Regions from separate parts of the Pseudoalteromonas sp. MM17-2 genome, predicted to be linked through region 1. Evidence: predicted binding sites of a transcription regulator. Region 1 holds the regulator's gene; each other region holds the start of a gene.
What was found. The regulator sigma-54, encoded in region 1, starts transcription at its own class of promoters, with help from an activator protein. The targets are predictions, from matches to a motif close to GTTGGCACGNNNNTNGNNT.
Positions count from the first base shown of each region.

Region 2: a site for sigma-54 is predicted at 1,339-1,357, ahead of MHM93_RS04195 (DUF1328 family protein). Genes of this name have one in related genera too.
Region 3: a site for sigma-54 is predicted at 4,805-4,823, ahead of MHM93_RS00100 (PA2169 family four-helix-bundle protein). Genes of this name have one in related genera too.
Region 4: a site for sigma-54 is predicted at 4,870-4,888, ahead of fliE (flagellar hook-basal body complex protein FliE). Genes of this name have one in related genera too.

Region 1 covers NZ_JAKRFV010000003.1:2,941-10,932, forward strand. The annotation lists gene rapZ (RNase adapter RapZ) at 1-79, opposite strand, end outside; gene ptsN (PTS IIA-like nitrogen regulatory protein PtsN) at 146-592, opposite strand; gene hpf (ribosome hibernation promoting factor) at 594-881, opposite strand; gene MHM93_RS03205 (RNA polymerase factor sigma-54) at 907-2,403, opposite strand; gene lptB (LPS export ABC transporter ATP-binding protein) at 2,428-3,153, opposite strand; gene lptA (lipopolysaccharide transport periplasmic protein LptA) at 3,153-3,677, opposite strand; gene lptC (LPS export ABC transporter periplasmic protein LptC) at 3,667-4,221, opposite strand; gene kdsC (3-deoxy-manno-octulosonate-8-phosphatase KdsC) at 4,218-4,769, opposite strand; gene MHM93_RS03230 (KpsF/GutQ family sugar-phosphate isomerase) at 4,769-5,737, opposite strand; gene MHM93_RS03235 (calcium/sodium antiporter) at 5,747-6,718, opposite strand; gene MHM93_RS03240 (ATP-binding cassette domain-containing protein) at 6,923-7,717, shown strand; gene mlaE (lipid asymmetry maintenance ABC transporter permease subunit MlaE) at 7,726-7,992, shown strand, end outside.
Region 2 covers NZ_JAKRFV010000003.1:191,180-199,171, reverse strand. The annotation lists gene MHM93_RS04205 (S41 family peptidase) at 1-304, shown strand, start outside; gene MHM93_RS04200 (divergent polysaccharide deacetylase family protein) at 369-1,133, shown strand; gene MHM93_RS04195 (DUF1328 family protein) at 1,395-1,568, shown strand; gene MHM93_RS04190 (hypothetical protein) at 1,678-1,875, shown strand; gene tkt (transketolase) at 1,939-3,930, opposite strand; gene metK (methionine adenosyltransferase) at 4,298-5,449, shown strand; gene MHM93_RS04175 (START domain-containing protein) at 5,523-6,170, opposite strand; gene MHM93_RS04170 (CYTH and CHAD domain-containing protein) at 6,145-7,668, opposite strand; gene MHM93_RS04165 (TIGR04211 family SH3 domain-containing protein) at 7,686-7,992, shown strand, end outside.
Region 3 covers NZ_JAKRFV010000001.1:17,527-25,518, reverse strand. The annotation lists gene rpmI (50S ribosomal protein L35) at 1-82, opposite strand, end outside; gene infC (translation initiation factor IF-3) at 291-851, opposite strand; gene thrS (threonine--tRNA ligase) at 912-2,822, opposite strand; gene MHM93_RS00110 (DUF3010 family protein) at 3,069-3,509, shown strand; gene MHM93_RS00105 (DNA topoisomerase IB) at 3,550-4,572, opposite strand; gene MHM93_RS00100 (PA2169 family four-helix-bundle protein) at 4,860-5,300, shown strand; gene MHM93_RS00095 (AMP-binding protein) at 5,522-7,192, shown strand; gene MHM93_RS00090 (ABC transporter ATP-binding protein) at 7,308-7,992, shown strand, end outside.
Region 4 covers NZ_JAKRFV010000013.1:34,785-42,776, reverse strand. The annotation lists gene MHM93_RS11740 (sigma-54 dependent transcriptional regulator) at 1-1,420, shown strand, start outside; gene MHM93_RS11735 (DNA-3-methyladenine glycosylase I) at 1,481-2,056, opposite strand; gene MHM93_RS11730 (ATP-binding protein) at 2,230-3,345, shown strand; gene MHM93_RS11725 (sigma-54 dependent transcriptional regulator) at 3,338-4,738, shown strand; gene fliE (flagellar hook-basal body complex protein FliE) at 4,927-5,259, shown strand; gene fliF (flagellar basal-body MS-ring/collar protein FliF) at 5,279-7,000, shown strand; gene fliG (flagellar motor switch protein FliG) at 6,993-7,992, shown strand, end outside.

The DNA of each region.
Region 1 (7,992 bases):
AGTACCCAAGGTCTTCGAGCACCCGTAACGCGACTGATTTTCCAGAACCCGAGCGACCACTGACAATGATAAGTTCCATCCGACAACTCCTTGTTTTACCCCAAGACGCACATTTAAACGACACCATGAATCAATACGGCGCGCATTAGTCGGCGATCAATTGATAAAGCTCTTGATCGCTGCTGGCTGAACGCAGTTGTTTACACAGTTGTTTGTCTTTTAGTTTATCAGCAATTGTCGCTAAGGTCTTCAGGTGTTGTTCAGTCTCATTGGCCGGCACTAAAAGTGCGACAAAGATATCCACCGGACGGTTATCAATGGCATCAAAGTTAATGGCTTCGCGATTAGTTACAACAATGGCAATGGTACTGTCGATACTATCGAGACGGCCATGCGGAATAGCAACGCCTTTACCTATACCGGTACTGCCCAGCTTTTCGCGGGTCAGCAAAGCATCAAGTACCGATTGCTCGCTGAGGTGAGGACTGTGCTGATGTGCCACCTGAGAGAGGTATTCCAGCATTCTTTTTTTGCTATTAAAAAGGACCGCAGCTTTGCTGCAGTCCTTGCTAAAGAGTGAATCTAGGTTCATGTTAGTGACGAGATAATTTCTCTTTATGTTTAATCACTTGACGATCGAGCTTATCAATTAAGCCGTCGATCGCCGCATACATATCCTGGTGCTCTGCGGTTGCGAACAGTTCACCACCGTTAACGTGAAGAGTAGCTTCTGCTTTTTGTGTTAGTTTTTCAATATCAAGAATGACATGCACATTATTTATATGGTCAAAGTGACGCTCTAATTTTGCAAATTTGCTATTCACATAGTTGCGAAGAGAATCAGTGATTTCTACGTGACGACCGGTAAGATTTAGTTGCATAAGCATTTTCCTTCTTGTCTAACGTCTATATCAAACTTTTACGCTGATTTGACGGTGGAATGGCTAGCGATTCACGATATTTAGCTATCGTGCGCCGAGCCACTTTAATTCCTTGCTCGGCTAGTACGTCGGCAATCTTGCTATCACTCAACGGCTTAGCAGGATTCTCCGCAGCTACTAGCTTTTTGATCAATGCTCGAATCGCTGTGGACGAGCATTCACCTCCGTTTTCGGTTGTAACATGGCTGGAGAAAAAGTACTTCAGCTCAAAAATACCCCGTGGTGTATGCATATACTTTTGGGTGGTCACACGGGAAATCGTTGACTCATGCATTTCCACCATTTCGGCAACGTCATTAAGCACCATTGGCTTCATTGCCTCTTCACCATGTTCAAAGAATGCCTGTTGTTGTTGAACAATGCAATTAGTTACTTTAAGTAGCGTATCATTGCGTTGTTCCAAGCTCTTTATAAACCATTTCGCTTCTTGTAAATGCGAGCGAATAAATTGACTATCACTTTGCGACTTACAGCTTCGCGACATTGATGCATAGTGATCGTTAACGCGGATCTTAGGCATACTATCTGGGTTTAATTCAACCACCCAGCGGCCTTTAACTTTCTTCACTGATACATCTGGAATCACATACTCTGACTGCTCTCGCACAATCGTGGCTGCAGGAGTCGGATTTAAACTGTGTATCAGTGTCATCACCTCTTTTAACTGCGCTTCTTTAAGCTTAGTCTTTTTCATCAAGGTGCGATAGTCACGACTACCAAGCAAATCAATATAGTTAAAAACTACCTCTTTGGTCTCTTCAAGCCAAGGGGTTTGTGGGTCAAATTGCTTGAGCTGGATCAACAAGCACTCTTGTAAAGAACGCGCACCAATTCCTACAGGATCAAAGAGTTGGATACGCTTAAGAACGGCTTCAATTTCATCGAGCTCGATACCATCGTCTTGTTCATCATGATTCAAGCTTTCCAGCAGTTCTTCACAACTGACCGTTAAAATGCCGTTGTCATTGATGGCTTCAATGATGGCTGTGGCGATGGCCTCGTCGGTGGCACTAAAAGGTGTTAATTGCAGCTGCCACATTAAATAATCGTGTAACGACTCGGTGGTTTCGCCTTGGTAGATAGACTCATCTTCTGGCATAGGCCCAGAGGAGGCAACGGGAGCCGCACTAATATACTCATCCCAAGACACATCCATGGGCAAGTCTTCACTGATGGACTCGTTGTTCATGGCATCAGCACTTTCAACTTCATCCTTACTGGCGCTGGCCGTCTCGGCGGTGTCGTTATTTTGGTTGTCGGACGTCGACTCTTTTTGCTCTTGGTTGTCGTTATTGTCGGCGTAATTGTCTTCTTCAACTTCAAGTAAAGGGTTGGCGTCCAACGCCTCTTGAATTTCTTGTTGGAGATCCAAAGTACTGAGCTGCAACAGGCGAATCGCTTGCTGCAATTGTGGGGTCATTGTTAATTGCTGGCCTAGGCGCAGCTGTAATGATTGCCTCATGTATCTCTAACAATCCTTTAATCGTTATAATCTAAACTGCTCACCCAAATAGACGTCGCGAACCGTTTGATCGGCAAGAACTTGCTCTGGAGTGCCAGAAGCAATGAGCTCGCCATGGGAAACAATGTATGCGGTTTCACATACGTCTAGGGTCTCTCGCACGTTGTGGTCGGTGATTAATACACCAATGCCACGATTGCGCAGATGCTCTATGATTTTCTTTATATCTAACACTGAAATAGGGTCGACACCAGCAAAAGGTTCATCCAACAAGATAAACTTGGGGTTTGCCGCCAATGCTCGCGCTATTTCTACCCGGCGACGTTCGCCACCAGATAACGCCATTCCTTGTGAGTCTCGAATGTGCTGTATATTAAACTCATCAAGCAGGCCCTCAAGCTCGCTTTCACGCTCTGCTTTGCTTAAGCCCTTGCGGGTTTCTAGGATGGCCATCAAATTTTGAAAAACTGTCAGCTTTCGAAAAATAGATGATTCCTGCGGTAAATAACCAATACCTAAGCGCGCACGAGAGTGCATCGGCATTAAGGTGATATCCTCATCATCAATACTGATGGTGCCTTTATCACTGGGTACCAAGCCAACTATCATGTAAAAAGTAGTTGTCTTACCGGCTCCATTAGGGCCGAGCAAGCCGACGATACTACCTGCTTGCACTTCTAAGCCCACACTTTTGACGACCTCCCGGCCTTTATAGCTTTTCGCTAATTTTTGTGCTTTAAGAGTCGCCATTATTGCTCTTTCTCCGGCGTATCGTCACTTTGTGGTGTTAATGTTGTGCGCACTCGTGTGCTGGAGTTTTCATCCTTTTCGGCGGTGATCAGCTGTTTGGCAATATCATAGCTTATGGTTTCGGCAACGATATGCTGGTCGGCCATGGCAATCTTAGCATCACCTTGAATTTTAAGGGTCTCAGAGGCGACGTCATAACGAATTTCCAGCGCCTGTGCAGAAATCTCAGTGCCATCTTCCATCACTTCGGTGTACACAGCTGGTGAGCCGGTGGCTACGAGCAATTGCTTGTTATCACCCAATTCTGGACGACGGTGAGCCTCAAGGCGGTCAGCTTTTATTTCCCGTTTGCCGTGAACAATATGCACGTTCTTATCAAAAATAGTGATATTTTCTTTGATCAGTGCTTGTTGTTTGTCGGCATCAATTAACACTTCCTTGGCGGTGATTTGCTCAGCAGTAGCGCTGGCAGAGCATAAGCCAATTGCGATGGATGTAATTAATGCACTGATTTTATTGGTCATAATATATTGTTCGCGTATGTTCTGTTAATTCAACTATCTCTGTATTGAGGTCTGCTTTCAAGCCTTGCCCGGTGATCTTCATATTCGGGCCACTTAATACTACAGCCTGCTCGGACTCCATGCGCTGGCTATCTATATCAACTTGGATGGCCTCAGCGCTGACCTTCTCAATCATCGCCCCTTCTTTTAAGTTGGTGGCGGTGACGTTATTTTCCAAGATCAAAATGTTGTTGTTGTATAAAGTCGCTTCATCGGCGTTTACCTGCCAATTTTCTGTTTCACCATATAAGGTAAATACTGGCTTGGTGAAATGCGTAAACCCGAGCTCTTGATACAGCTCCATTTCCTCAGCATAAACGGTGTGGCTTAACTCACCCTGATCGTTATAACTAGTCTGACTTAGCCCAGTTGCGATATAGTCGGGTGTGGCAATATGGTCTTGCTGAGCGACACCATCATCTGTCGACTTCATAAAATAAGGGTACCAAAGCCACGCCATCGCGACGATAAATAGCAGTGATATGAGCGCTCTCGCTGCGTTCATGTGCTACTTCCCTGTGTTCCCAGGCTATGTCCTTGGGCCAGCATCAGCAAATCTGTGAGCTCACGCACAGCACCAAAACCGCCCGGTAGCAAGGTACTGTAATGGGCTATTCGCTTAACCAGTGGGTGAGCGTCATTAACCGCTACGGCGAACCCGGCTTGCTCCATCACCGGTAAATCAGGGCCATCATCACCAATGTAGGCTATTTGCTCATCGCTTAGGTTTAATGTGCGTTTTAACTGTGCATAGGCTTCGAGCTTATTCTCTTTACCTTGATAAATGTGGGGGACACCCAAACTTTGCATTCGCGTTTGTACTATCTGTGATTGTCGCCCGGTGATAACAGCAACTTCAACACCCGCATTGAGCAACGCTTTAATGCCGAACCCGTCTTTGGTATTAAAGGCCTTTAATTCCTCGCCTTGATTGCCTAAATAGATACGGCCATCTGAAAACACGCCATCAATATCGCAAATTAACAATCGAGTGCGCTGTGCACGTTGCCATGCGTCTTCGTCTATGGCTTGGTATAACTCTGAAAACAACACTAAATCACCCCCGCGCGCAATAAGTCTTGCGTATTCAGCGCGCCAATGGGACGTTGCTCGTGATCGGTCACAATGAGTCCATTGATGCGCTTTTGCTCCATAATTTTCAGTGCTTCCGCCGCCAGCATATGAGCATCGGCTGTGGTGCAGTTTGGAGTCATTACCTCAATCAGCGCGGTGTTGTGAATATCCACTCGCTGCTCCAATACACGGCGTAAATCGCCATCGGTAAATAGCCCTACCAGTCGCTCATTATCATCGACAACAGCGGTCATGCCTAAGCCTTTGCTTGAGATTTCTAACAAGGCTTCTTTAATACTTTGTGATTGGTGACTGCGTGGCACGTCATCGCCGCTATGCATAACATCATTCAAGGTCAGTAATAAACGTTTACCTAAGCTACCGCCGGGGTGGGAGAGGGCAAAGTCATCGGCGGTAAAGCCTTTGGCTTCTAATAAAGCAACAGCGAGTGCATCGCCCATTGCCAAGGTTGCTGTCGTGCTTGCGGTGGGGGCTAAACCCAGCGGGCAGGCTTCTTGCGATACTTTAATACATATATGGGCATCAGCTAAGGTGGCCATACTTGATTGAGGATTGCCGGTCATGGCAATCATGGGCGCGCCAATACGTTTAATTACCGGAATAATGCTCACAATTTCGTGCGTTTCGCCAGAGTTAGAAATGAGCATAACGATGTCATTTTCAGTGATCATGCCTAAATCACCATGGCTGGCCTCACCTGGGTGCACGAAAAACGCTGGAGTGCCGGTACTTGCAAGGGTCGCGGCAATTTTATTACCAACATGTCCTGATTTACCCATGCCAATAACGATGACTCGGCCGCTACAAGCCATGATCATCTCGCACGCTTGAATAAATTGTGCGTCTAAATACTGATGTAACTCCTGCAAAGCGGTTTGTTCTATTTCTAAAACCCGTTGTGCGGTGGCAATAAAGCTTTGGCTCATACTATTACTCTAGGCTAACTGACTAAAAATATATCCTTGGTAGGCAAAAAATGCGACTAGTAAAAAGCCGCCCTCGATTCTGTTGATACGCCGCGCGCCACGAAAGTTCAAACTCATGGCAATAAGCACCACCGTTGCCGCAATCATAATTAATGCATCACGGTTAGCGGCGGAGGGGTCGATAACCGATGGGTTTAAAATACCGGCGATGGATAGGACAGCGAGAATATTAAATAGATTCGAGCCGACAATGTTGCCCAGTGCTAAGTCGTCTTCATTTTTCAGCACCCCAGCCACACAAGCAGCAAGTTCCGGTAAACTAGTGCCAATGGCAATGATGGTAAGCCCAATGACTAAATCAGAAAGGCCAAAATACTGGGCTATGTCCACTGCTGAGTCGACAATAAAATGCGAACTGATGGGCAGCATCGCCATCCCGATAATCAACCAAATCAGTGCGGACTTGTTGCTCACCCCACTGGGTATTTCATCACAGACTTCACTCACTAAGGGATCGTCATCATTACTTTTTTGATTGCGTGAAATAACAATCAAAAAAACGATAAAGGTGACAAAACCGCACGCCAATAACCACCCCTCGAGCTGAGAGAAATAATTATCGGTAAACATATACCATGCAATCAGTGACACCACGAGCACAATGGGCATTTCGCGCTTTAGTGTAATGGAGGACACTGAAAGTGGGCGTAGCAAAGCAGTAATACCTAACACCAAGAGAATATTGGTAATGTTTGAACCAACAGCGTTGCCGACAGCGGTATCGGTTTTATCTGCCAGTGCAGCAGAAGCTGATACCATCATCTCTGGTGCCGACGACCCCATTGCGACCACAGTCAAACCGATGATTAGGGCTGGCACCCCTAAGTTGCGTGCCAGCGCAGCTGCGCCATAAACAAAACGATCCGCACTCCATACTAGGGCGACAAAACCAGCGACTAGAATGGCGAAAGAGGTGAGCATGATTAATGAGCCATTGATGTAAGTGAAACCTTGGCGCAGATAGTAACAAACTGGGCTGTGTTTGTGTAAGAAAACCGTGTGTTTAGGTGTTCCACTGAGCAGGAATTTGAACGGGCTTACAAAAATTTACAGAATCTTTTTTCCCTCAGCGTAAAAAAACTTTAAAATACGAGGTCTAATGATAGAAATGAGCGGGAGAGCGACTTGTCGCAACCAATAGTAGAAATCAAGGATGTTACCTTCTCGCGCGGAGAGCGTGTTATCTATCAAAATATGGACTTTACCATTCCGAAAGGGAAGATCACTGCTGTTATGGGCCCAAGTGGTATAGGTAAAACCACTTTGCTCAGGCTGATTGGTGGGCAATTAAAGCCCGATTCGGGCGATATTTTATTTCAAGGCAATAGCATTCCAAGCATGTCACGTTCGGCGCTTTATCAAGCGCGAACAAAAATGAGCATGCTGTTTCAAAGTGGTGCGCTGTTTACCGATATGTCGGTGTATGACAATATCGCCTTTCCTCTTAGAGAGCACACTGAACTCAGTGAGGAGTTAATTCGCTTGGTGGTGTTAATGAAACTACAAGCGGTTGGCTTACGTGGCGCAAAAGATTTAATGCCTGCTGAGTTGTCCGGGGGGATGGCACGCCGCGCTGCTTTGGCTCGCGCGATAGCCCTAGACCCTGAGTTTATCATGTATGATGAGCCTTTCGCCGGACAAGACCCCATCTCAATGGGCGTGTTAGTGCGGCTAATTAAATCACTCAACGAAGTGTTGGGGTTGTCTTCTTTGATTGTTACCCACGATGTGCAAGAGGTGTTGAGTATCGCCGACCACGTGATTATTCTCGCCGACAAAGGGGTGATTGGCAGTGGCAGCCCGGCACAAATGCGCGAACATGAATCGCCCTTAGTGCGGCAGTTTCTGCAAGGGCTGTCCGATGGGCCAGTTCCTTTTCACTTTGATGCTGAGCCTTATGAACAGGAGTTGTTGTCATGATGCAGTCGCTGCTTAATTTGTGGCAACGCCTTGGACATAAAAGTCTAAGCCGTTTCGCGTCGATGGGGCGCGCTACACAGATGTTGCTGGGTGCCTTAATTAGTGTTCCTAATGTGCGCAAAGGCACGCCCTTACTAATTCGACAGCTGTATATGGTGGGTTTTCAGTCACTAATTATTATTTTGGTGTCAGGGCTGTTTATTGGCATGGTCTTAGCTCTGCAAGGCTATACCGTATTAGTTGATTACGGCGCAGAAGATAGCTTGGGGCCACTG
Region 2 (7,992 bases), 190 kb from region 1:
GGATAATGACCGGGCAACCGTGGTAGGGACTCGCTCCTATGGTAAAGGGTCGGTGCAGTCATTGATCCCCTTAGGCGATGGCCGCAGTGCTTTGAAGCTGACCACAGCGAAGTACTATACCCCCTCTGGCGTGTCCATTGAGGGGACTGGCATCGTACCTGATGTGCCGATATTGCAACCTGCCCTTTCGCAATCAAATAAAGAAGTTATAATCAGCTTAGCTGAGGGGCAAAGTGCGCATAAAAACTTAACCGCACTGCTTGATAAACAATTACTAAAAGCTCAGCAACTATTAGAACAATAAAAACGCAGGATCGGCTTTAAGCACGGGCCTGCACACTAATCATCAACAAAGATAAAAACATATTGTGCGCTTTTTAATATGGACTACGTTGTATGTGCTGGTGCTCTTATCACCAGTACATGCGAAGCAAATCGCTATTGTCATTGATGACATCGGCTATCATCGTAACGACATGGCTGCCTTGCACTTGCCTGGCGCTGTGACCTATTCGGTGCTCCCTTTTACTCCTTACGCCGCTCACTTTGCTCAACAGGCAGGGGCCTTAGATAAAGAGGTGCTTTTGCATGCCCCTATGCAAGCTATAAACGGTAAAGCGTTAGGGCCTGGGGGGCTGACAATGGATATGTCAAAAGAAGCTTTCCAACACGAGCTACGCAAGGCATTAGCCAGCCTACCCAATGCGCGCGGCGTCAATAATCACATGGGCTCGCTGCTAACCCAGCAAAATGCGCCGATGAGCTGGACTATGGAAGTGCTAAAAGAGCAGGATTTGTTTTTTCTCGACAGTAAAACAACTCCCAATTCAAAAGCGCAAACAATTGCCGGGCTATACGGTGTCAGCAATATTGCTCGCCATGTTTTTCTCGACAATATTACCACCGAGCAGCAACTACGTTATCGCTTTGAGCAGTTAAAGACTCTCGCTGATAAGTATGACTACGCAGTTGCAATTGCTCACCCCTACCCCGAAACGTTTGCGTTCTTGCAACAGGCATTGCAAGAACTCGAGGGCGAAGGTTTCCAACTTGTGCCTTTATCTCAGCTAGTGCAGCAGCGCACAATTCGGCTTGCGCAGGCCGATAAAAAAAGTGTAACTGAGGAAGAGTAGAGGCCTCTAAAACAATCATAGGTGGCATGGCTGCTGATGACTGAGTTCTGGTGCCGATAAACCACCTCCTCCGTATTCAGCACCTGCCCAAGTGCTTGTTCTATGAACATAAAATTAATCTGTATCTTTTACACAAACAGTGAAAGCTTTTCTTTTCCCCTAGTCCACAAAAAACAACAAACCCATTAAAATCAATACCTTAAAAGTTGGCATGGACTTAGCAGCGTATATTCCGAAACGCAAATCTATGGAGGGTACATTATGTTAGGTTGGTCAATTGCATTTTTAGTTATCGCTTTGGTCGCAGCACTTTTAGGTTTCGGTGGCATTGCTGGCGCAGCCGCTGGCATCGCTAAAATTATTTTCTTTGTATTCTTGGTACTGCTGGTTATCTCCCTTGTTGCTGGCGCCATTCGTGGTAAAGCGCCAAGGTAGTTATTAGTTTTACAGTACAAGCGGTCACAGGCGGGATGAAACCCGCGACCGCAACCAAAACACGTTATTTGAATCCAGATTTAAAGAGTTAATATTCAAGGAGAGTTCTATGTTTAATCATTCAGCAACAAAAGCATTTATCGCTACATTATTTGCCGCAGTATTCGCTATGGGCTGTGAAGACAGTGGCGGTGCCGAAGAGGCAGGTGAAAAAATTGATGAGGCGATCACTGACACTCAAAACGCGGTTGAAGACGCGTGTGAAAATGTTAAAGAAAACGCCGGTGCAGAAGAAACAAACTGCTAATACAGGCTTATCTTCAAACAAAAAACCCGCGAAGTTCGCGGGTTTTTTTACGTCTCTAATTATTTAAAACTGACTGTTGGCCGCCGCAACCACATTGTCCACGGTGAAGCCAAAGTGCTTAAACAATTCGCCCGCTGGCGCTGATTCACCAAAGCTAGTCATGCCGATAACTTTGCCATTCAAACCAACATACTTATACCAGAAGTCGGCAATGCCTGCCTCTACAGCGACACGGCGAGTCACACTGCTGGGTAGGACACTTTCTTTGTACTGTGCGTCTTGTTGATCGAACAAGTCCGTTGATGGCATAGACACAACGCGTACCTGACGACCTTGAGCGCGAAGCTCAGAAGCTGCATCCATAGCAAGTTGTACTTCCGAGCCTGTAGCAATCAGGATAACTTCTGGCTCGCCATCACAGGTTAATACATACCCACCTTTTTTCACATCAGCAAGCTGCTGCGCATCGCGTGCTTGCTGAGCAAGACCTTGACGCGTAAAGACCAGCGACGTTGGCCCATCTTTGCGCTCAATCGCTTGCTGCCACGCAATGGCTGACTCAACTTGGTCACATGGACGCCAATTCACTAGATTCGGTGTATAACGTAGGCTCGCCATTTGCTCAACCGGTTGGTGAGTCGGTCCATCTTCACCCAGGCCGATGGAATCGTGGGTGTAAACAAAGATGCTAGGCGTCTTCATTAGTGCAGCCATGCGCACTGCATTGCGTGCATACTCCATAAACATCAAAAAGGTTGCACCGTAAGGAATGAAACCTTTGTGCAGGGCAATGCCATTCATAATGGCGGACATACCAAATTCACGCACCCCATAGAAAATGTAGTTACCTGACGCGTCGTCTTTACTAAGGCCTTTTGAACCACTCCAAATAGTTAAGTTCGATCCGGCCAAATCGGCTGAGCCGCCCATAAACTCGGGTAGCATGGGGCCAAAGGTATTCAAGGCATTTTGCGATGCCTTACGTGTTGCAGGGCTATCAGGGTTTGCTTGTAACTGCTCAATATAGGCTTGCGACTTCTCAGCCCAGTCAGCAGGCAATTCGCCATTTTGGCGACGTTCAAACTCAGCAGCAAGCTCAGGGTATGCCGCCTTGTATGCCGCAAACTTATCCTGCCAACTCTGCTCTGCTTGCGTGCCCTTCTCTTTAGCATCCCACTGTTGATAGATATCATCAGGAATCGCAAAGGCGTCATGAGACCAACCTAAGAACTCGCGCGCAGCTTTAATTTCATCATCGCCCAACGGCGCACCGTGGCAATCATGGCTTCCTGATTTATTCGGAGAGCCGTAACCAATCACTGTTTTACAACAGATAAGCGTTGGCTTGTCACCTTGGGCGCGGCCTTCGTCAATAGCAGCGCGAATAGCCTCGCTATCGTGACCATCAACATTACGAACCACGTGCCAGCCGTAAGACTCAAAACGCGCGGGAGTGTCGTCACTAAACCAGCCTTCTACATCACCATCAATAGAAATACCATTGTCGTCCCAAAACGCAATCAACTTACCAAGGCCTAGAGTTCCTGCAAGCGAACACGCCTCGTGAGAAATCCCTTCCATCAAGCAGCCATCGCCCATAAAAGCGTAAGTATAGTGATCAACAATTTCATGGTCAGCGCGATTAAATTGAGCAGCAAGGGCTTTCTCCGCAATTGCCATGCCTACCGCATTGGTGATCCCCTGTCCAAGCGGGCCCGTAGTAGTCTCAATACCCGGAGCATAACCGTATTCAGGGTGGCCCGGAGTTTTTGAATGAAGCTGACGGAAGTTTTTAATTTCCTCAATAGGAAGATCATAGCCGCTTAAGTGTAAAAGCGAATAAATCAGCATTGAACCGTGGCCATTTGAGAGAATAAATCGGTCACGGTCAGCCCAGTTAGGGTTGATCGGGTTATGCTTAAGATAATCGCGCCACAGTACTTCGGCGATATCGGCCATGCCCATCGGGGCACCCGGATGACCTGATTTAGCTTGTTGAACCGCGTCCATGGAAAGCACGCGAATGGCGTTTGCAAGTTCTTTGCGTGATGGCATGAATTCTCCTACCTTTAAATGTATTTGCGCTGGGGCTTCACTCGCGCTCATGCTGGCGCGGGTAAAGAATAAGACGAAAGCCCATTCTTACTTATTCATCTGCCCCCTGCAATTAAAAATTGGGCATCGAACGAGTAACTTTAGAATTACTCATAACGAATAAAAATACTGATAACTAAAAGAGTACAAAAACACCAAGCAATAAAGGTCAAAAGACCGCTATACAATCAATTTTATTTAGACGTCTAGGCGTAAAAAGCTAGGAAATCACCTGTGATTTAGCTAGAATACGCGCCTTAATTTATGCTGCGCTCAACCCAGTGGCTGGTATGATCTTGGGAAGCGCGATACTTGTGAGCAGAAACTTATGGCAAAACATTTATTTACTTCTGAGTCTGTGTCTGAAGGACACCCGGATAAAATCGCTGACCAAATTTCTGATGCGGTACTCGATGCTATTTTGGCGCAAGATCCCCATGCCCGTGTAGCCTGCGAAACCTATGTGAAGACCGGTATGGTGATGGTCGGTGGTGAAGTCACAACCAGTGCTTGGGTCGACATTGAAGAGTTAACGCGCAAAACCGTGCGTGAAATCGGCTACACCCATTCCGATATGGGCTTCGATGCCGACTCATGTGCAATTCTAAACACCATTGGTAAACAGTCTCCTGATATTAATCAAGGTGTTGACCGCGCTCGTCCAGAAGAGCAAGGTGCAGGTGACCAAGGCTTGATGTTTGGTTATGCCTGTAATGAAACCGACGTGCTCATGCCAGCGCCCATTACCTATTCACACCGCTTGGTACAACGCCAAGCCGAAGTGCGCAAAAATGGTGAATTACCGTGGTTACGCCCAGACGCCAAATCACAGGTAACCTTTGCTTATGAGAATGGCAAGGCTGTTGGTATCGATGCCGTCGTGCTGTCAACGCAACATTGCGATTCTATTGCACAAGATGACTTGGTTGAAGCGGTCATGGAGACCATTATCAAACCAACGCTACCAGCAGAGCTTATTACCGATGCGACTAAGTTCTTCATTAACCCCACAGGACGCTTCGTGATCGGTGGCCCGATGGGTGATTGCGGCTTAACCGGTCGTAAAATCATCGTTGATACTTATGGCGGTATGGCACGTCACGGTGGTGGTGCATTTTCAGGTAAAGATCCATCGAAAGTGGATCGCTCTGCCGCTTACGCAGCACGTTACGTTGCCAAAAATATAGTCGCGGCCGGCCTGGCCGATAAATGCGAAATCCAAGTGTCTTATGCCATTGGCGTTGCCGAACCAACCTCCATCAGTGTTGAAACCTTTGGCACCGGCAAATTAGACGAAACGCGTTTAATCGAACTGATCCGCAAGCATTTCGACTTACGTCCTTATGGTTTAATTCAAATGCTTGATTTAGAACGTCCAATTTATCAGCCTACAGCGGCTTACGGCCACTTTGGTCGCAATGAATTCCCATGGGAAGCGACCGATAAAGCACAGGCACTTAAAGCCGACGCTGGATTATAGTGAATTACCTATAAGTTAATTGAAAAGCGCCTATATGGCGCTTTTTTTATAGCTATAACCCCACTCTCGGCAGTTAATCCTCGCTGCAATCGCCGGCACTGATTGGCGCAATTTGCAAAGCGTGTACTGCTGCTAACTGACTTTTCAAGCTCATCATAGTTTTAGATACACTTTTCAACGACACTTTATTACTGAGCCAGCGTGGAAGCTTACCACCTGGGTCGGCAAAAACCTGATAGCGGATAAGTAAGCCGTCGTCTTGCTGCGTCATTCGCCAGTTAGCAGTCAAGGTTGTGATGCGTACCCTATCACTTTTACGAGCGATATTTGGGTTATAGGCGTGCACCCGTAACTCAGTGGTATAGTCATTGACACGCTGATAGCAACTTTGTGTATAGAGCTCTCTATCAGCAACGGGCCAAGGCGAATTAATCACCGTGTATACGCGGTTGCGATTGCCTTGCGAATGCAAAAGACGAACTTCTTGTACTGCATGCAACCACTGCGATGCTTGCTGGGTGTTGTACAGTAGCGTCAGTAACTGAGCTGTGCGGGCGTCGGCAACGAAAAGCTCAGCATAAATATGGTAGATACCATCTTTACTGACGGTATAGACCACTTTCAAATCAGGGAGATTTTTATAATTCCGCCAAGGTTGGATTTCAGCCCCAGCTGCAAAGCTGAGGCTAAGTAGGCTAATCGCGCCAATAAGGTTGAACATCACGAGTCGCTTCTCGGCTTTGCTCCATGGCACTCAACAGACTATCGGTTTTTTGCGTCAACCAAGCCTGAATTTTGATGAATTGCTCGCTCTCATTACCTTGGCACAGCTGACCAAGATAATCGAGGGTGAATAATTCAAACGTGCCGTGCACAATATCTAGCCATGGCGCCCGGAAGCTCATGCGCAAAGACTCATCAAACAATGCGCCCAAACAACAGCCACTTAAAAGGTTGCGTTCCAAGCGCTGCTTAAGCTGTAAGTATTGCTCGCTAGCTAGCGGCTGTTGAGGCTCAACGAGCTCTTTCATTTCCTGCCAATCATAGTCGAGTAGCCGTGCCGCCAGATCATGAATTGGCTGTTCACCAGCCTGAAGTTGCGCTTGCCCCCATGATTGTCGCCACCCTCGCTCGGTCAACCAGATTGTTAAATCTAACAACAGCAAGTTATAGCGTGTGCTAGTGAATATAGCCTGGACATCGTCAATGCTTGGTTGGATGGATTTTAGATCGCCTATCACCTGAGTTAGCTCTGGTGCTGCATTGATTTTCTTATAATAAGCATGCTTTTTCGAGGTAAAGGTTTTCAGTTGAATCGCCGTCTCGACCCAACTTAATTCGCTCAGTAACCACTTAAGTTCGCCGCGCAGACGCTCGGTCGCTTGTTTTTCAACGATATCGCTGAATAACCACAAACTATGGCGAATAAGACTGACACCATCGGTTACCCGTTTCAGTGTTTTAAGGGTCGGCTTTTGGAAATAACATTGTTCGTGTTTTTGTACAAAAGCAATGCCATAACTCAAGCACTTCTCCAGTGCTCGCTCTTGGCTGTCATCGTTGCTCAGCGGCACAAGGCCAATCTCTTTACTGGCTTTGAGCGGCTGATCGTCCGCCAGCCGATAACCTCGAGCTGCCTTTGAGTAATAACCCATGCGTAGAGGCAGGTTATCGATTAATTTTTCAGCTAGGGAAAACAGCTCACTGCGCTCCCCCTTTACTAATTCAACCTCAAGTTCGCAAATCGGCTCTACATTGGCGTTGGCCGATACCTCCCCCTTATCCAGCACCACTTCAATTTCAGTCCCTGCTTGGGTTTCAACTAACCAAGTGCGACGAATAAAGTTAGTACTAAATAGCGGATAGAGATTGTCGGCTAACGCGTCCACTTGCACCCCATGAGGCCAAATACTGGCATCAAAGTCGTGCAGCTGTGGACGATTTCCGTCAATAGGCAAATTGTACTCTGGACGCTGGTGCAGCCCACCCACGTTCTCACCTGCAAGCTTAATGGTTTGCTCACAAATGCCGTCACAACAGCGAGTACGAAGACCAATATCTAATGCTCTAAGCTCTCGGCTCGGGGTGTCGAAATAAGCATTTTGCAGGTTGCGTGCGGGTTTATTTTTTACGGTTTTTGCAAACTGGGTAATGAGTGCGGGTATGGACGGTATCACCGCCTCGGAAACTAAAAACTTAAGCTCTATCTCAGTGTCCATGCGCTATAGGAAGACCAATGAAATCGTCAAAAGCACAACATAAACAAAGCCGCCTACGAATGCAAACATTTTGCCATTTGGCCGTGCTATTTTGCCCCTTTACTAGCGTCGGTGAGTTACAAAATCACCCTTGCCAATCACTGCGCCAACCCATACTATGCTGGGATTGGAGAAATTATTTACGTAAAACAAGGTTAAGTTGGATGGTCAAACACGCCTGTGTCGCGCTCGCTTTTATGCTCAGCGCATTGTTCACCACCGCAGCACACGCAGAACAAGGCACCGCCTATATCAGTGATGAACTGTATATTTTTATGCACTCTG
Region 3 (7,992 bases), on a different contig from region 1:
CTTGTTTACGCTTGAAACCACCAGAAGCAGTTTTCTTGAAGCGCTTAGCGGCGCCACGGTGTGTTTTTAGCTTATAAGCCATTGCAATAACTCCAATTGATATTGCTTAAATTTAGCAAGCAGGCGGTTTGAGTTCACAAACACTTTTTTGGCCCAACTTACTCCCAAAACCGGTGAGAGCGCTTAAAAAAGCGCCCTACTTCAACCGGATAGATACAGGTGCCACTGCCTTAGAAAATAAGTCATGTGGCTTGTAAACCTGCACTAATTCGTTAAACGCGCGGAGTATACTATTTTTTAGCCACCGGCGCTAGCATCATGATCATTTGGCGGCCTTCCACTTTTTTCGGGAATGACTCGACCTGTGCCAACTCTTGCAGATCATCTTTAATGCGATTCAAAAGCTCGATACCAATTTCTTGGTGGGCCATTTCACGACCACGGAAACGGATCGTTACTTTTGCCTTATCGCCAGCTTCTAAGAACTTGGTTAGATTGCGAAGCTTAACTTGGTAGTCACCAATGTCTGTACCAGGGCGGAACTTAACTTCCTTAACCTGAATTTGCTTTTGCTTCTTCTTCTGTTCTTTTTGCGCTTTGCTTTTTTCAAAAAGGAACTTACCGTAGTCCATTACCTTACAAACGGGGGGTTCAGCATTTGGGCTGATCTCTACTAGATCGACACCCGCCTCATCCGCCATTGACTGAGCTTCACTCAGGGACACGATGCCTGCTTGTTCACCTTCAAAGTCAATTAGTCGAACTTCTTTTGCCGTAATATCTTCGTTAATACGATTTTTTTGGACCTGTTGTTGGCCCTTTTTTCCGCCTCTAATGGTACGTTCCTCCAAGAATATTAAAAACTAAAAGGGTGTATTCGATACTTTTTGATACACCCTTTCGATCACAAATTACTGTCTTGTTTTAATTTCATTTGTGATTTTAGTGATAAAGTCATCGACTTTAAATTTACCTAGGTCTTCACCTGTACGTGTTCTTACTGCCACTTCTTGCTGCTCTACTTCTTTGTCACCAACAACTAGTAAGTAAGGAATACGTTTTAAAGTATGTTCGCGAATTTTAAAGCCAATTTTCTCATTTCTCAAGTCGGCTGCGGCGCGAATACCCAGTTTATTCAATTTTTGTACAACTTCGTGCACATAATCAGACTGTTTGTCAGTGATATTCATAATCACCACCTGCTTAGGAGCAAGCCAGGTTGGGAACAGCCCTGCGTATTCTTCGGTCAAAATACCGATAAAGCGTTCGATTGAACCCAGAATAGCGCGGTGAATCATCACCGGAGTGCGACGCTCGTTGTTCTCAGCCACATAAGTTGCGCCAAGACGTCCTGGTAACATAAAGTCTAGCTGTACTGTACCACACTGCCACGCTCGCTCTAAGCAATCATACAAAGTAAATTCAATTTTCGGACCATAGAAGGCACCTTCACCTGGTAGGTACTCGAATTCAATGTCTTTATCGCTCAATGCTTGCGCCAAGGCTTTCTCGGCTTTATCCCACAGTTCATCTTCACCGATGCGCTTTTCTGGGCGTGTAGAAAGCTTTACAACAATCTTTTCAAAACCGAAGGTCGAATAAGTGTCGTAAACCATATCGATACACGCCGTCACCTCTTGCAAGATTTGCTCTTCTGTGCAGAAAACATGAGCATCGTCTTGAGTAAAGCCACGTACGCGCATCAAACCGTGCAACGCACCCGATGGCTCGTTACGGTGACAACAACCAAATTCGGCCATACGCAAAGGTAAATCACGGTAAGATTTCAAACCTTGGTTGAAAATCTGCACGTGACCAGGACAGTTCATTGGTTTAATAGCATACTCACGTTTCTCTGACTCCGTGGTGAACATGGCATCGCCGTATTTGTCCCAGTGGCCTGATTTTTCCCACAGTCCACGGTCCATCATTAGCGGCCCTTTTACCTCTTCATAGTCATATTCGCGCAGTTTTTCGCGAACAAACTCTTCGAGCTCGCGGTAAATGCTCCAACCATCATTGTGCCAAAACACCATACCTGGCGCTTCTTCTTGCCAGTGCCATAAATCTAGGGCTTTACCAATTTTACGGTGATCGCGTTTTTCCGCTTCTTCTAAGCGCTGCAAGTAGCCTTTAAGTTGCTTTTTATCACCCCATGCGGTGCCATAAATACGCTGCAACATTTTATTGTCAGAGTCGCCACGCCAGTATGCACCTGCTACTTTCATCAATTTAAAGTGCTGACAAAAGCTCATATTAGGTACGTGTGGGCCACGACACATATCCACGTACTCTTCGTGGTGGTATAAACCAGGACGGTCATCTTTAGCGATATTCTCGTCCAAGATTTCAACTTTATAAGGTTCGCCACGTTGTTCAAACGTGTCGCGGGCCTGTTGCCAGCTCACGGTCTTCTTAACCACGTCGTATTTGGTTTTCGCAAGTTCTTTCATACGCTTTTCAAGCGCTTCTAAATCTTCTTGCGTCAGCGAGTGCTCCATATCGACATCATAATAAAAGCCGTTGTCGATAGTTGGACCAATGGCCATTTTTGCATCAGGATACAATTGCTTAATGGCGTGGCCGATAAGGTGCGCACAGGAGTGACGGATAATTTCTAAACCGTCTTCATCTTTTGCGGTGATGATCTCTAACCGTGCGTCTTCGCTGATTAAATCACAGGCGTCAACACGCTCACCGTTAACACGCCCAGCGATGGTCGCTTTGGCAAGGCCTGGGCCGATGTCTTGTGCTACGTCTAACGTGGAAACAGGGTTTTCAAATGAACGCTGACTGCCGTCAGGAAGAGTAATTACTGGCATGTTTAATCCTTGTACAGTGGTGACACCTACGCCGCGCCACGTGTATTTATTTGTCTATTTAATAAGTCTAATCAACGCTTATACCAACAAGCATTGCGATGATACTGCCGCCCACACAGCGTGAGCAAGGCGCTATTTTGGCGCGCTATAGAGGTAAATACAAGGCTCGTCGGCTAATTTTCTTAACAAATTTTGTATGCGCTTCTGATATACTAATGCCATTGATAAAAAAGGTGATATTTGACTATGCATACTTGCGGCGTAGAAATAAAAGGCAGTGAAGTTTTACTATGCCTTCTAAGTAAAGAAAATGATGTGTTTGACATCCGTGATGTGCGCCAAACACGTTTTGTTTTAAGCGATGCCAACGATACTGAAGAAATCCAAAAGTTTCATCGCGACTTTAAAAAGCTGATGGAAGATTACCAAGTGGATGCTATCGCCATCAAAGCGCGACCTCATAAAGGTAAGTTCGCTGGCGGCGCGGTTGGCTTTAAAATGGAAGCGGCACTGCAGCTGATAACTAACTTAGATGTGCACATTATTAGTGCCACAGAGATGAAAGAACAGCTTAAGCGCAACCCATTACCTATTGAGTTCGCTGATACGGGACTCAAGAAGTTTCAAGAGCAAGCCTTTATGACGGCGTATGTCGATATTATGCTGCGCACTTACGCTAAGCAGTAATCCCCCCGACAGTAACAGGCCGCAGAAATGGCCTGTTACGTCATCGCCCGGCAATGATCGCTAACGCATGCCTCTCATCCATGTCTAACTCCCCGGCTAAAGAGCGCGGTGTCACATCAAAATGCGCAAACGGGTGTTCATTTTCATAGTGTTCGCTGAGGTGTTCTAACACCTTCGGATGAATATAGTACTGTTCGCAAATGTTCGCGGTATTGCCTAATTGTTTGGCAACGAGTTTAACCAGCTGAGACTTAAATTTGCGCCTTGGGTGCGCCTGTACCTGCTCTGCGGCTACGTGGGCAAAGCGTACCGCCATTCGCGTCCCCGCCCAGGTACGATAATCTTTGGCACTAAAGTGGCCGCCAAAAACACGGTGGATAAATTCGTTAATATCATCACTTTGCAGGTCATGCCATTGGCCTTGTTGATAATAACGTAGCAAGCTATACCCTTGTTGCTCTGCACTTGAAGCCACTAATTCAGCAAGCTCAGTATCGTCAATGCGCACCTCTCGGTGTTTTGCGTGTTTACCTTTAAAGCTAAATTGTACATGGTCGTCTTTAATATCCACATGCTTGCGTCGAAGCGTGGTTAACCCGCAAGTTTCATTGGCTTTGTAATAATTATTATTGCCTACACGAATCGCGGTAAGGTCTAAGATTGCGCACCCAAGCGCGCACACTTTGTCTTTCGTCCAATCAGGTTCTGCCAATAAAGATAAGCATTGCCCTCGCGCATCTGGAAGCTGAGCAGCGAATTCACCTAACTTGGCAAATTTTTTTTGCTGTTGCGCCAATTGCCAATGGGCGTGGTAAATGTATTGTCGCTTTCCTTTGCCATCAACGCCAACGGCCTGCACCTTACTGTACTGGCAAGCGCTAATACGTACATCACGCCACATAGGAGGCACAACCAACTCTCGCATTCGTTTTAAGTAAGCACGACTGGTTATCTTTTCCTTATCAAGATGGAAGTATTCAAATCCTTTTCCCCGTTTACGACGCGTTGTCGTAAGGGTATTACACTCGTGGTAGGTTGTGCTTGGGGCAACGTTACAATCCATTCTTCTTCCTTCTTTTTCCGATAATAGCTACTACGCAGCACATCTTCACCTGGCGCATTGTGAAAGGTAAAAAATAATACGTTTTGTTGGTTGTACGACTATGACGTTTTTACCGCCTGCAATTGAAAAGCTTTCATAGTTGCCCATGAAAAAGGCGTTGGCTTACACATTTCAAGCGTTCGAAGATAAAGATAAAACATTGTTTAATAATGTTTTTTATGCATTCCCTCGATTTGGCACAAGCATTGCTCCTATTAAATCGAATTCAAAATTGAAGGAGCACAATTATGACAATGCAACGTTCAGAGAAAATCACAGACATTATCAAAGTACTAAAGGGTGGCATTGATTTTTACTCCGATGCCAAAGACAACATTGATAGCAATGATGTACGTACCGTGTTCCAAAACATGATCGATGAAAAGCACAAAGCGGTGACCGACTTGCAACCCTTTGCCATTGAAGAGCAAGGCGAAATTGAAACCGGCTCAGACACCCTGGTTGATGTACGTAAAACCTACACTAAGGTGATGAGCGCGATTAAGAGCAACGAGGAGCACACGTACATCAAGCACCTTGAAGAGGTTGAAGATAAAGTGCTTGAAGAGTTCGACGATGCACTAGAAGAGTCGCAGCCACCTCAGTGCGCACAAGTTCTTTCTCAGCTTCGTGAACGCATGCAAATTTGCCACGATAAAATGAAGGCACTGCAAGAAGCAACGAGCTAAATTATTTCTCTCCCCAAGACGATTTAGCGGGCCCATGGCCCGCTTTTTTATGTCGACAAAAACTAAACCTTTAGTCTAATTCCAATAGAAACCACCTCAAAATAATGGAAAGTGTCGACACTCTATGCTTGATTAGGTGTTGAAGAACCTAAAATGACAACATCTATCCGGGCAAGGAGGCAGTCAATGCCGCAACAACAAGACAATCACTCCCCTTCACGTTGAGCCAGTACCACGGCTCATCTTCAACGCCGCTTAGCGAGCGAACCATCGCCGAGCATCTTGATTATATTGTCGACAAACACCCAGACAATGAGGCGATTGTCGTTCGCCATCAAGGGATCCGTTGGACTTACCGCCAGTATTTACGGGAAATAGAGCGCCTCGCTGCGGGCTTACTCGCTCTGGGTGTGCAGCCAGGGGATCGGGTTGGCATTTGGTCACCCAACAATATTGAATGGTCCTTAGTGCAATTCGCAAGCGCCAAAATTGGCGCCATTATGGTGTGCATTAACCCCGCCTATCGCCCTCATGAGTTGGCCTTTGCCATTAACAACGTGGGTGTAAAGTATTTGGTGATGGCCGAGCAATTTAAAGCCTCAAACTACGTTGACATGATCTACCAGCTTGCACCGGAATTAAAAGACGGTAGCAAAACCACCCTGCAAGCGCTGCCCACTCTAGAGCAGGTAATTATTCTCTCAGAGCAACCTTTTGCTGGCATGACATCATTTGCGGCGGTTCAACAACTGGGCGAGGATGCGCACTACCAGCAAATGCGGGTTATTGAAGCGCAACTTCGACCCGATGACGCCATTAATATTCAATTTACCTCGGGCACAACCGGGAACCCAAAAGGCGCCACCCTCTCGCACCGCAATATTTTGAATAATGGTTTGCTGGTTGCCAAAGCGATGCACTTTAACGACAAAGACAGACTGTGTATTCCGGTGCCCTTGTACCATTGCTTCGGCATGGTGCTGGGCAATCTAGTGTGTTTGGCCAGCGGCGCCTGCGCGATATTTCCAGCCCCCTCGTTCGATGCAGTCAGCACCCTAAGTTGCGTTGAGCAAGAACGCTGTACGGCGCTCCATGGCGTACCGACGATGTTTATTGCGCAATTAGAACACCCCGACTTTCAGCAGTACGATCTCAGTACCTTGCGCACCGGAGTCATGGCTGGCAGCACTTGCCCGCAAGAATTGATGCGCAAAGTACACAGTGATTTTCATATGCGCGAAGTGGTGATTGGTTACGGCCAAACCGAGTGCAGCCCCATCAACCATATTACCCAAACCGACGCACCAATTGACAAACAAGTGCAAACCGTGGGCCGAGCAATGGCGCACACAGAAATTAAAATTATTGATGAACGCGGTCAAATCGCTGCCATTGGTAGCCCGGGTGAAATTTGTGCTCGCGGCTACTGTGTGATGCAAGGCTATTGGGGCGATGAAGCGAAAACTAACGCCACTATCGACGCTGAGGGCTGGCTACACTCTGGCGATTTAGGGGTCATGGATGAGCAAGGTTACGTGACCATCGTTGGCCGAATTAAAGATATGATCATTCGCGGTGGCGAGAACATTTATCCGCGCGAAATAGAAGAAGTGCTGTATTTGCACGACGCTGTCAGTGATGCGGCGGTCTTTGGTATCCCCGATGATAAATTTGGCGAGCAAGTATGTTTGTGGCTCAAAGCAAAGGACAACCGCGATATCGATGAGCCGCAAATTCGGGCCTACCTAAAAGATCAACTCGCCTATTTTAAAGTGCCTAAGTATATTCGTATCGTCGAGGAATATCCGATGACGGTCACCGGGAAATTACAAAAGTTTAAAATGCGCGAAATGATGCTTGCAGAGCTCAATGAGCAAGCACAAAGCGCGTAGTTAGGAGTCGGCATAGTCACCACAGTGGTGCAAAATTAGCACACTCGTTGCGCTAGGTTTTACGCCGCAAAATCGCTACACTGACGCCTTAAATCAGTTAGTTATGTGTGGTGCTATGCTTTCCTTTTTCGAGAAGTTAACCGCCCCTTTTCCCGAGCGCACAACAACCGCGCCACCCAAGGGATTATGGGCTTTTTGTCGTTATTACACCCAAGGCATGGGCGGGCCGCTGGCGGTGATGTCAATCAGCGCTGCCTTATTAGCCATTGTTGAAGTTTCGCTATTTAGCTTTATGGGTCAACTCGTTGACTGGCTTGGACAGACAACCCCGGAACAGCTGTTAAGCACCGAAACCGATACGCTTTGGTTTATGGGCTTGGTCACTATCGTGCTGTTGCCTATTTTAGTGTTTGTTCACTCAGCCGTTCTCCATCAAAGCTTGCTCGGTAATTACCCCATGGCCATTCGCTGGTTGGCGCACCGTTACCTACTGCGCCAAAGTGTGAGCTTTTATGCCGATGACTTTGCTGGGCGCATTGCCACTAAGGTGATGCAAACGTCGTTGGCGGTAAGGGAAACCGTCATCAAGCTACTTGATGTCGCGGTGTATATTGTGGTGTATTTTTCCGCCATGCTATTCTTTGTTGGCCAGGCAGATTGGCGCTTAATGATGCCAATTTTAGGCTGGCTTGTAGGTTATATTGCAGTGCAACGTTATTTTATACCCCGCCTGAAAGCGGTCGCCGAGCAACAAGCCGAAGCCCGCTCGCAAATGACAGGCCGTATTGTTGATAGCTACA
Region 4 (7,992 bases), on a different contig from region 1:
TCTAGATGACAATACGACTCGAGCCCAAGGGTTGAGCTCAGCACTAACCTTTGTGGGTGAGGCTAATGAACTGACCACCTCAGGTGATTTGTGTGCAAATATTGATAAGCACTACGAGCCCATCATTGTGCTCGGGGCACTCAATAACGGCGAACACCAGCAATTAATTAAAGCGCATCCAGAGTTACCATTTTTGTTAATTGGTGAAACGTTAAAACCCTTATTAGATATCGCTAACGTCATTGGCCTTATAACCGAGCCTTTTCACCATGATGTAACCACCCAATTGCTCCATGACTGTCAGCAGTATGCGCGCATGAAGCCCACCCAAAGTGCGCACAATCCTAAAGCCTTCAATGGCTTAGTGGGGGATACCGAAGCCGTCAATCATGTTCGTTTTTTAATCTCTCAGGTGGCGAAAACAGAAGCAAATGTACTCATTCTTGGGGAGTCGGGCACGGGTAAAGAAGTGGTGGCTCGTAACGTACACCTTCTTTCGGGACGTAGTTCAGGCCCGTTTGTGCCGGTAAACTGTGGCGCTATCCCCGGCGAATTATTAGAAAGCGAATTGTTTGGCCATGAAAAAGGCGCATTTACTGGCGCCATATCAGCGCGTAAGGGGCGCTTCGAGTTGGCTCAAGGTGGTACCTTGTTCTTGGATGAAATCGGCGATATGCCATTGCAAATGCAGGTTAAGTTACTGCGTGTATTGCAAGAGCGCACTTACGAGCGAGTGGGTGGTACCAAAGCCATTCAAGCCGACGTTCGAGTCATCGCAGCGACACACCGAAACCTAGAGCAAATGATTGAAGCGGGAGATTTCCGTGAGGATCTATACTACCGCTTGAACGTTTTCCCCATCGAGAACCCGGCGTTGCGTGAACGTGGCGATGATATTGGTTTGCTGCTCAAAGAGCTGACTAAGCGAACAGCCCAGCAAAGTGGTCAAAGCGTTAAGTTTACCGATCGTGCCATTGAAAGTTTAAAAGGCCATACGTGGCCCGGAAATATTCGTGAGCTCGGTAATCTTGTCGAACGCATGGTGATTATGTTTCCGGATCAAGTGGTTGATGTACCAGACTTACCGAAGAAGTATCAGCATCTCGATGTTGAAGCATTTGTTCCAGAGTACCCCGAAGAGCTATTAGAGCGCCAAGCCCTGAATGATATTTTCGGTGAAGGCTTTGTTGATGATGATGAGCAACTACCTGCTGAGCATGAAGCTGCAGCGGACAATATTGGGGTGCTGCCTGATGATGGAGTCAACCTCAAAGAGTACCTTGCAGAGTTAGAAGTGAGTCTTATCACGCAAGCGCTTGAGCGCTATGACTATGTTGTTGCCCGTGCTGCTGAGGTGCTGGGCGTGCGTCGCACCACCTTAGTTGAGAAAATGAAAAAATATAATCTCAACCGCGATTAGCTTTGCCGCAGTAACACAAGCGGTGCCAGCGCCCCTTAAATAGTTAACTCAGGTTCAAAGCTAATACAAAGCGATCACCTGCTCTTTGCGAAAGCATTGGTTGTGGTGGTCGTTAACCATGCCACAAGCCTGCATATGAGCATACACTGTAGTGGATCCTAAAAATTTAAAGCCACGCTTTTTCAAATCTTTAGCAAAAATATCGGATTGCTCACTGGTTGCTACGTAATCTTCAGGACTCGCGATGCTGTTGACGCGCGGTCTGTCATTCACAAATTGCCATTGATACGCGCTAAAGCTACCAAACTGATGTTGAATTTCAATAAAGCGTTGAGCGTTATTAATAGCGGCATTAATTTTTAACTTATTGCGGACAATACCGGCATCATTGAGCAAGCGCGTGATGTCTTCGCCATCAAAAGCGGCGACAGTGTGAATATCAAAGTCAGCAAAAGCACGGCGGTAGTTGTCTCGTTTTTTTAAAATGGTATACCAGCTCAAACCAGCTTGTGCCGATTCGAGAGTAATAAACTCGAATAAGCGTTGATCATCATAAACAGGCACACCCCATTCATCGTCATGGTAGGCAACGTAATCGGGCTTACTCAAGTCCACCCAGGCGCAGCGAATACACATAAAAACTCCTTGTAGAAAGCGTTATCAACTAATGTATCAGGTGACTGTTTTTTTATACAGTGTCATTTTTTTGATAGCAATAATAATAATGTAACTTTTTGAATATTAAACAAAATAAAGTTGGTACGTTTTGTGCTTTTATGGGTTAGACCTTGTGTTTAAGAGTGAAAATCATGGCATTAGCGAGTGTTATCAACCCACAAATCCTTCATCATGGCCAGTTTAGCCCGGCATTAGCGCAAGAAGCTTATGTTGGAGAGCTGAGCGACTTGCGGCTACAAGCCAGCTGGCTGAGTCATTTAGTCGACACCATGCCTGCGGGTGTGGTGGTGCTTGATGGACAGGGAATGATAGCCAAAGCCAATCAAATTGCCAGTGATATGTTAGGCGAGCCGCTCGAAGGTGAGAAATGGTTTGCGGTGATCCAGCGCTCATTCCGCCCGCAACAGGACGATGGCCATGAAGTGTCGTTGCGCGATGGACGGCGTATAAAACTAGAAATCCGCGCGCTCACGCCCGAGCCTGGGCAGCTCATTTTAATGACCGATTTAACGGAAACGCGCCGTTTGCAGTCAAGAGTGGCGCATATGCAACGTTTAAGCGCGCTTGGCAAAATGGTGGCTACTTTAGCCCACCAAGTGCGTACACCGCTCTCGGCAGCCATGTTATATGGGGCCAATTTGGGTTCGTCGCGATTGAATAATCAAACGCGCGCCCACTGTCACGATAAGCTCATGTCGCGTTTGAAAGATTTGGAAAACCAAGTGAATGATATGCTGTTGTTTGCCAAAAGTGGTGAGCAGCAAGTCGTTGAGCCGATGTCATTAGGGCAGTTACTCAATGATGTAAATTCTGGCAGTGAAGCCATGCTCAGCGAGCATGAAGCGCATCTACAAGTCCAGCTCCCTGAGCCCGATATCGAAGTCATGGGCAATCGTACAGCTTTGGCCAGTGCCATCAATAACCTGGTGCACAATAGCTTACAGGTGATAGGCAGTGGTGCGCACATTAAGATGCAGGCACGTCGTCAACGCACGAACAGTGATTATGTCGATATCATCATTAGCGATAATGGCCCAGGGATCAACGAAGAGATTATTGACAAAATTTTTGAGCCTTTTTTTACCACTAAGCGTCGGGGCACAGGTTTAGGTCTGGCTGTGGTTGCCTCAGTGGTGAATGCCCATAAGGGGCAAATAAAAGTAGAGAACCTTCAAAACGGTGGCGCGCAATTTACGCTAACGCTTCCTGTTTTGCACAGCAATACCCAGGAGCAGAGCAATGAATAACTATGTACTTGTTGTCGAGGATGACAAGGGGTTACGCGAAGCCCTAATCGATACATTAACACTGTCAGATATTCGCTGCATTGCAGCAAAAAGTGGTGAAGAAGCAATCATGATGCTAAAAGAGCACAGTGTTGCTCTAGTGGTCAGTGATGTGCAGATGCCCGGTATTAATGGCATTGAATTACTAAAAAGCATCAAGCTTAACTATCCAGACATGCCGGTATTAATGATGACGGCCTATGCCACTATTGATGACGCGGTCGAAGCGATGCGTCTGGGTGCCATCGACTATATGGCAAAGCCATTCGCCCCCGAGGTTTTACTGAATTTAGTGAGTCGTTATTTACCTAATGAGACGGCTAGCCAAAGTGGCCCGGTGGTCGCCGATGCCAAAAGTTTGGCGCTACTCGATTTAGCCAATAAAGTGGCTGACAGTGACGCGAGTGTCATGGTGATGGGCCCAAGCGGGAGTGGTAAAGAGGTATTGGCGCGCTATATTCACGACCAATCGCCGCGTAAAGAGGCGCCATTTATCGCTATCAATTGTGCAGCCATTCCCGAAAACATGCTTGAATCGACTTTGTTCGGTTACGAGAAAGGCGCGTTCACTGGCGCTGTGAATGCCTGTCCAGGTAAATTTGAGCAAGCACAAAATGGCACCATTTTACTTGATGAAATTACTGAAATGGATTTAGGCCTACAAGCGAAATTGCTACGTGTATTGCAAGAGCGCGAGGTTGAGCGCTTAGGGAGTCGCAAAACCATTGAGCTCAACGTACGGGTGTTGGCCACCTCAAACCGTGACCTCAAAGAAGCGGTCAGAGCCGGTATATTCCGGGAAGACTTATATTATCGCCTAAACGTGTTCCCGCTGACCTGGTTGCCGCTCAATCAGCGCCCCGGGGATATTATTCCACTGGCTGAACATTTATTGGAGCGTCATTGCCAAGCTAGCAAACAAGCGACTGCTTCGCTCAGTGCCGATGCCAAAGAGCGCTTAATGGCGCATACTTGGCCGGGAAATGTGCGTGAGCTTGATAATGTTATTCAGCGTGCGCTGATCTTAAAATCCGGTGACGAGGTGCACGCCAGCGCCATTTATATCGAAGAGTTCGTCACTGATGATGAAGTAGAGTTCAATGCGCACCAAGATATGCCCTCTGCGCTCAATCAACACTATGATGAGCTGCCAATGGCATCACCCCAAGGTGTAGACCAAGCCCATAACTTTAAAGATGAGCTTAAAAACAAAGAGCACAAAATAATTCTCGATACCTTAGCGCGCTTCAACGGGAAACGTAAGGATGTTGCTGATGCCTTAGGGATCAGCCCGCGTACCTTGCGCTACAAAATAGCGCAAATGCGCGAGCAGGGGATCCACCTTCCTGCATAGTCTCGTCATAATGTTCTATTTCAGCCCGGGATATGCTCGGGCTTTCTTGTGGGCGTCAAAAATATAGCTCGCTTAATTCCTCAGTGTCAAAATTAAAATAACAATAAGCGACTGTTAAATAACGATATTTTGTTGGCATGACTTGTGCATCGTTCAGGGTAAGTTTAATTAACTGAGTGATGCCCAAGATGAAAGTCCAAGCCAACTCATTATTTCAAGAAATGCAGTCGCTCGCGCAAGAAGCGCAAGCTCGTAACCCATTGAAAGAGGCACAAAACCAAGTGCCGCAAACATCGACCAGCCAATTTGGTGAGCTACTAAGTAGCGCAATCGATAATGTTCATAACCTACAGCAAGATGCTAAATCGAAAGTGGTTGCTGTGGAGATGGGTGATCGCCGCGTTTCTCTTGCCGAAGCAATGATCGCATCGCAAAAATCCTCTGTCGCATTTGAGGCCACTGTGCAGGTTCGTAACAAGCTAGTGGAAGCCTACAAAGACATCATGAACATGCCTGTATAACGGATAGCGGAGAACAGTTGTGGCACAAGCAAACCAATCAACAGATTTAGCCCTTGCCGATGGCGGTGTTGACATGAACACCGACTCCTCGGGTGAACAGCAAGAACAAAAGTCTGGCTATTTAAGCGCCCTCAACGGCGTGGATATGCTACGACAGGTGACGCTGATCATCGCTTTGGCTATTTGCTTGGCCATCGCTATTTTTATCATTATTTGGGCGCGTCAGCCTGATATGCGCCCGTTAGGTAAAATGCCTACCGAGGAATTGATTCAGACCTTGGATTTCTTGGACGCGCAAAAAATCGATTATGAACTCGATGGCAACGTGATCATGGTTGCCGAAGATGCCTATCAAGATATAAAACTAAATATGGCCCGAGAGGGGCTTACTCAAGGCCCGCAATCGGGCACCGATATCTTGATGCAAGACATGGGATTTGGCGTATCACAGCGTCTTGAACGTGAACGTCTCAAGCACTCTCGCGAGCAGCAGCTTGCGCGCACTATTGAAGAACTTAATAAAGTATCGCGCGCCAAAGTATTACTGGCCATTCCTAAAGAAAATGTATTTGCTCGTATTGAGAAGAAGCCTTCAGCAACGGTTGTTGCGACGGTTAAACGCGGCCGTAACCTCAACAGTGAAGAGATAGACTCTATCGTCGATATCGTCGCCTCGGCCGTGCAAGGACTGTCTCCTGAACGGGTTACGGTGACTGATCAAAATGGTCGTCTGCTTAACTCTGGTTCACAAAATTCGTTATCGGCGCGCTCACGTAAAGAGTATGAGATTGAGCGTCAACGAGAGCAGGAATATATAGAAAAAATTGATAGCATCATGATCCCGGTGGTCGGACTGGGTAACTATACTGCGCAGGTCGACTTGGTCATGGATTTCAGCGCAGTAGAAGAGACTCAAAAGCGTTACAACCCAGATTTGCCAGCGGTGCGCAGTGAAACCACATTAGAAGAGAATAACATTGGTGGCTTAGCGGTCGGCATTCCTGGCGCTTTAACAAATCAGCCGCCAGTGAACTCTAACATTCCAGAGAATGCGTTGGACGAGCAAAGTGCGCAAACTCGCTCACCGTCGCGCAGCCACAAAGAAGCGACCCGTAATTATGAGCTTGATACCACTATTTCTCATAAACGTAAGCAGACTGGGGTGATCCGCCGTATCAGTGTTTCCGTGGCTGTGGATTACACACAAACAGCTGGTGCGGATGGGCAAACCACCAGTGCGCCGCGCAGTGCCGAGGAACTCAACAATATTCGTCGCCTATTACAAGGAGGGGTGGGTTTCGACATGCAGCGAGGTGATGCTCTAGAAGTCGTAAGTGTCCCCTTTGTACGTGAAGATTTAGGTGCGGTTGCTGAACTGCCACTGTGGGAGCAAAATTGGTTTATGAAGATAGTGCGCTTAGCACTGGGCGCATTAGTGATAATCGTGTTGATCATTGCCGTGGTTCGCCCCATGCTTAAGCGACTTATCTACCCAGATGATACACTGGAAGAATACAATGAAGATGCGTTGAGTTCGGGTGTTGATATCGGTGATAGTACATTAGAGATGCTAAACAAAGATTTCGACTCGGCAGCGGTGGGCTTCTCCTCCGACGGGACACTGCAGTTGCCAGACTTACATGGTGATGAAGATCTCCTAAAAGCGGTTCGCGCCTTGGTTGCCAATGAGCCTGAACTATCCTCGCAAGTAGTTAAAGCATGGTTGAGTGAAGATGACTGAAGAACAACAGCAACTAACTAGCGGCTTCGATGTTGATAAACTCGAAGGCGTAGAGAAAGCAGCAATCCTGCTACTGAGCTTGTCTGAAGAGGATGCCGCGCAAATTCTTAAACACCTTGAGCCCAAACAAGTGCAAAAGGTGGGGATGACCATGGCCGCGCTTGATGACCTTAGTCAGGATAAGATCAGCGCCGTGCACAACCTGTTTATTGAGCAAATTCAGCAGTTCAGCACCATTGGCTTCCAATCAGAAGACTTTATTAAGAAAGCTCTGACAGCCGCATTAGGTGAAGATAAAGCGGCAAGCCTGATTGACCAAATTGTGATGGGCTCAGGTGCGAAAGGTCTTGATTCGTTGAAATGGATGGACTCCAAGCAGGTGGCGAACATTATTCGCAACGAGCACCCGCAGATTCAAACCATCGTTTTATCTTATCTAGAGCCAGAGCAAAGTGCAGAAATTCTGGCCCAGTTCCCAGAGAAAGTACGTTTGGATTTAACCATGCGGATTGCCAACCTCGAAGAGGTGCAGCCAGCAGCGTTGCAAGAGCTCAACGAGATTATGGAGAAGCAATTTGCAGGTCAAGCCGGGGCACAAGCTGCGAAGATGGGCGGCCTGAAAGCGGCGGCCGATATCATGAACTACCTCGATACCAATGTCGAAGGCCAGTTAATGGACTCTATTCGCGAGCACGACGAAGAAATGTCACAGCAAATTCAAGATCTTATGTTCGTCTTCGAGAACCTTATGGATGTCGACGACCGAGGCATTCAGGCCATCCTACGCGAAGTACAGCAAGATGTGCTGATGAAGGCAATCAAAGGTGCCGATGACGGACTGAAAGAGAAAATCTTCACCAATATGTCCAAACGGGCAGCCGATATGCTGCGTGATGACCTTGAAGCCATGGGTCCTGTGCGTATCAGCGAAGTGGAAGCGGCGCAAAAAGAGATTCTCTCTACGGCGCGACGCTTATCCGACTCCGGTGAAA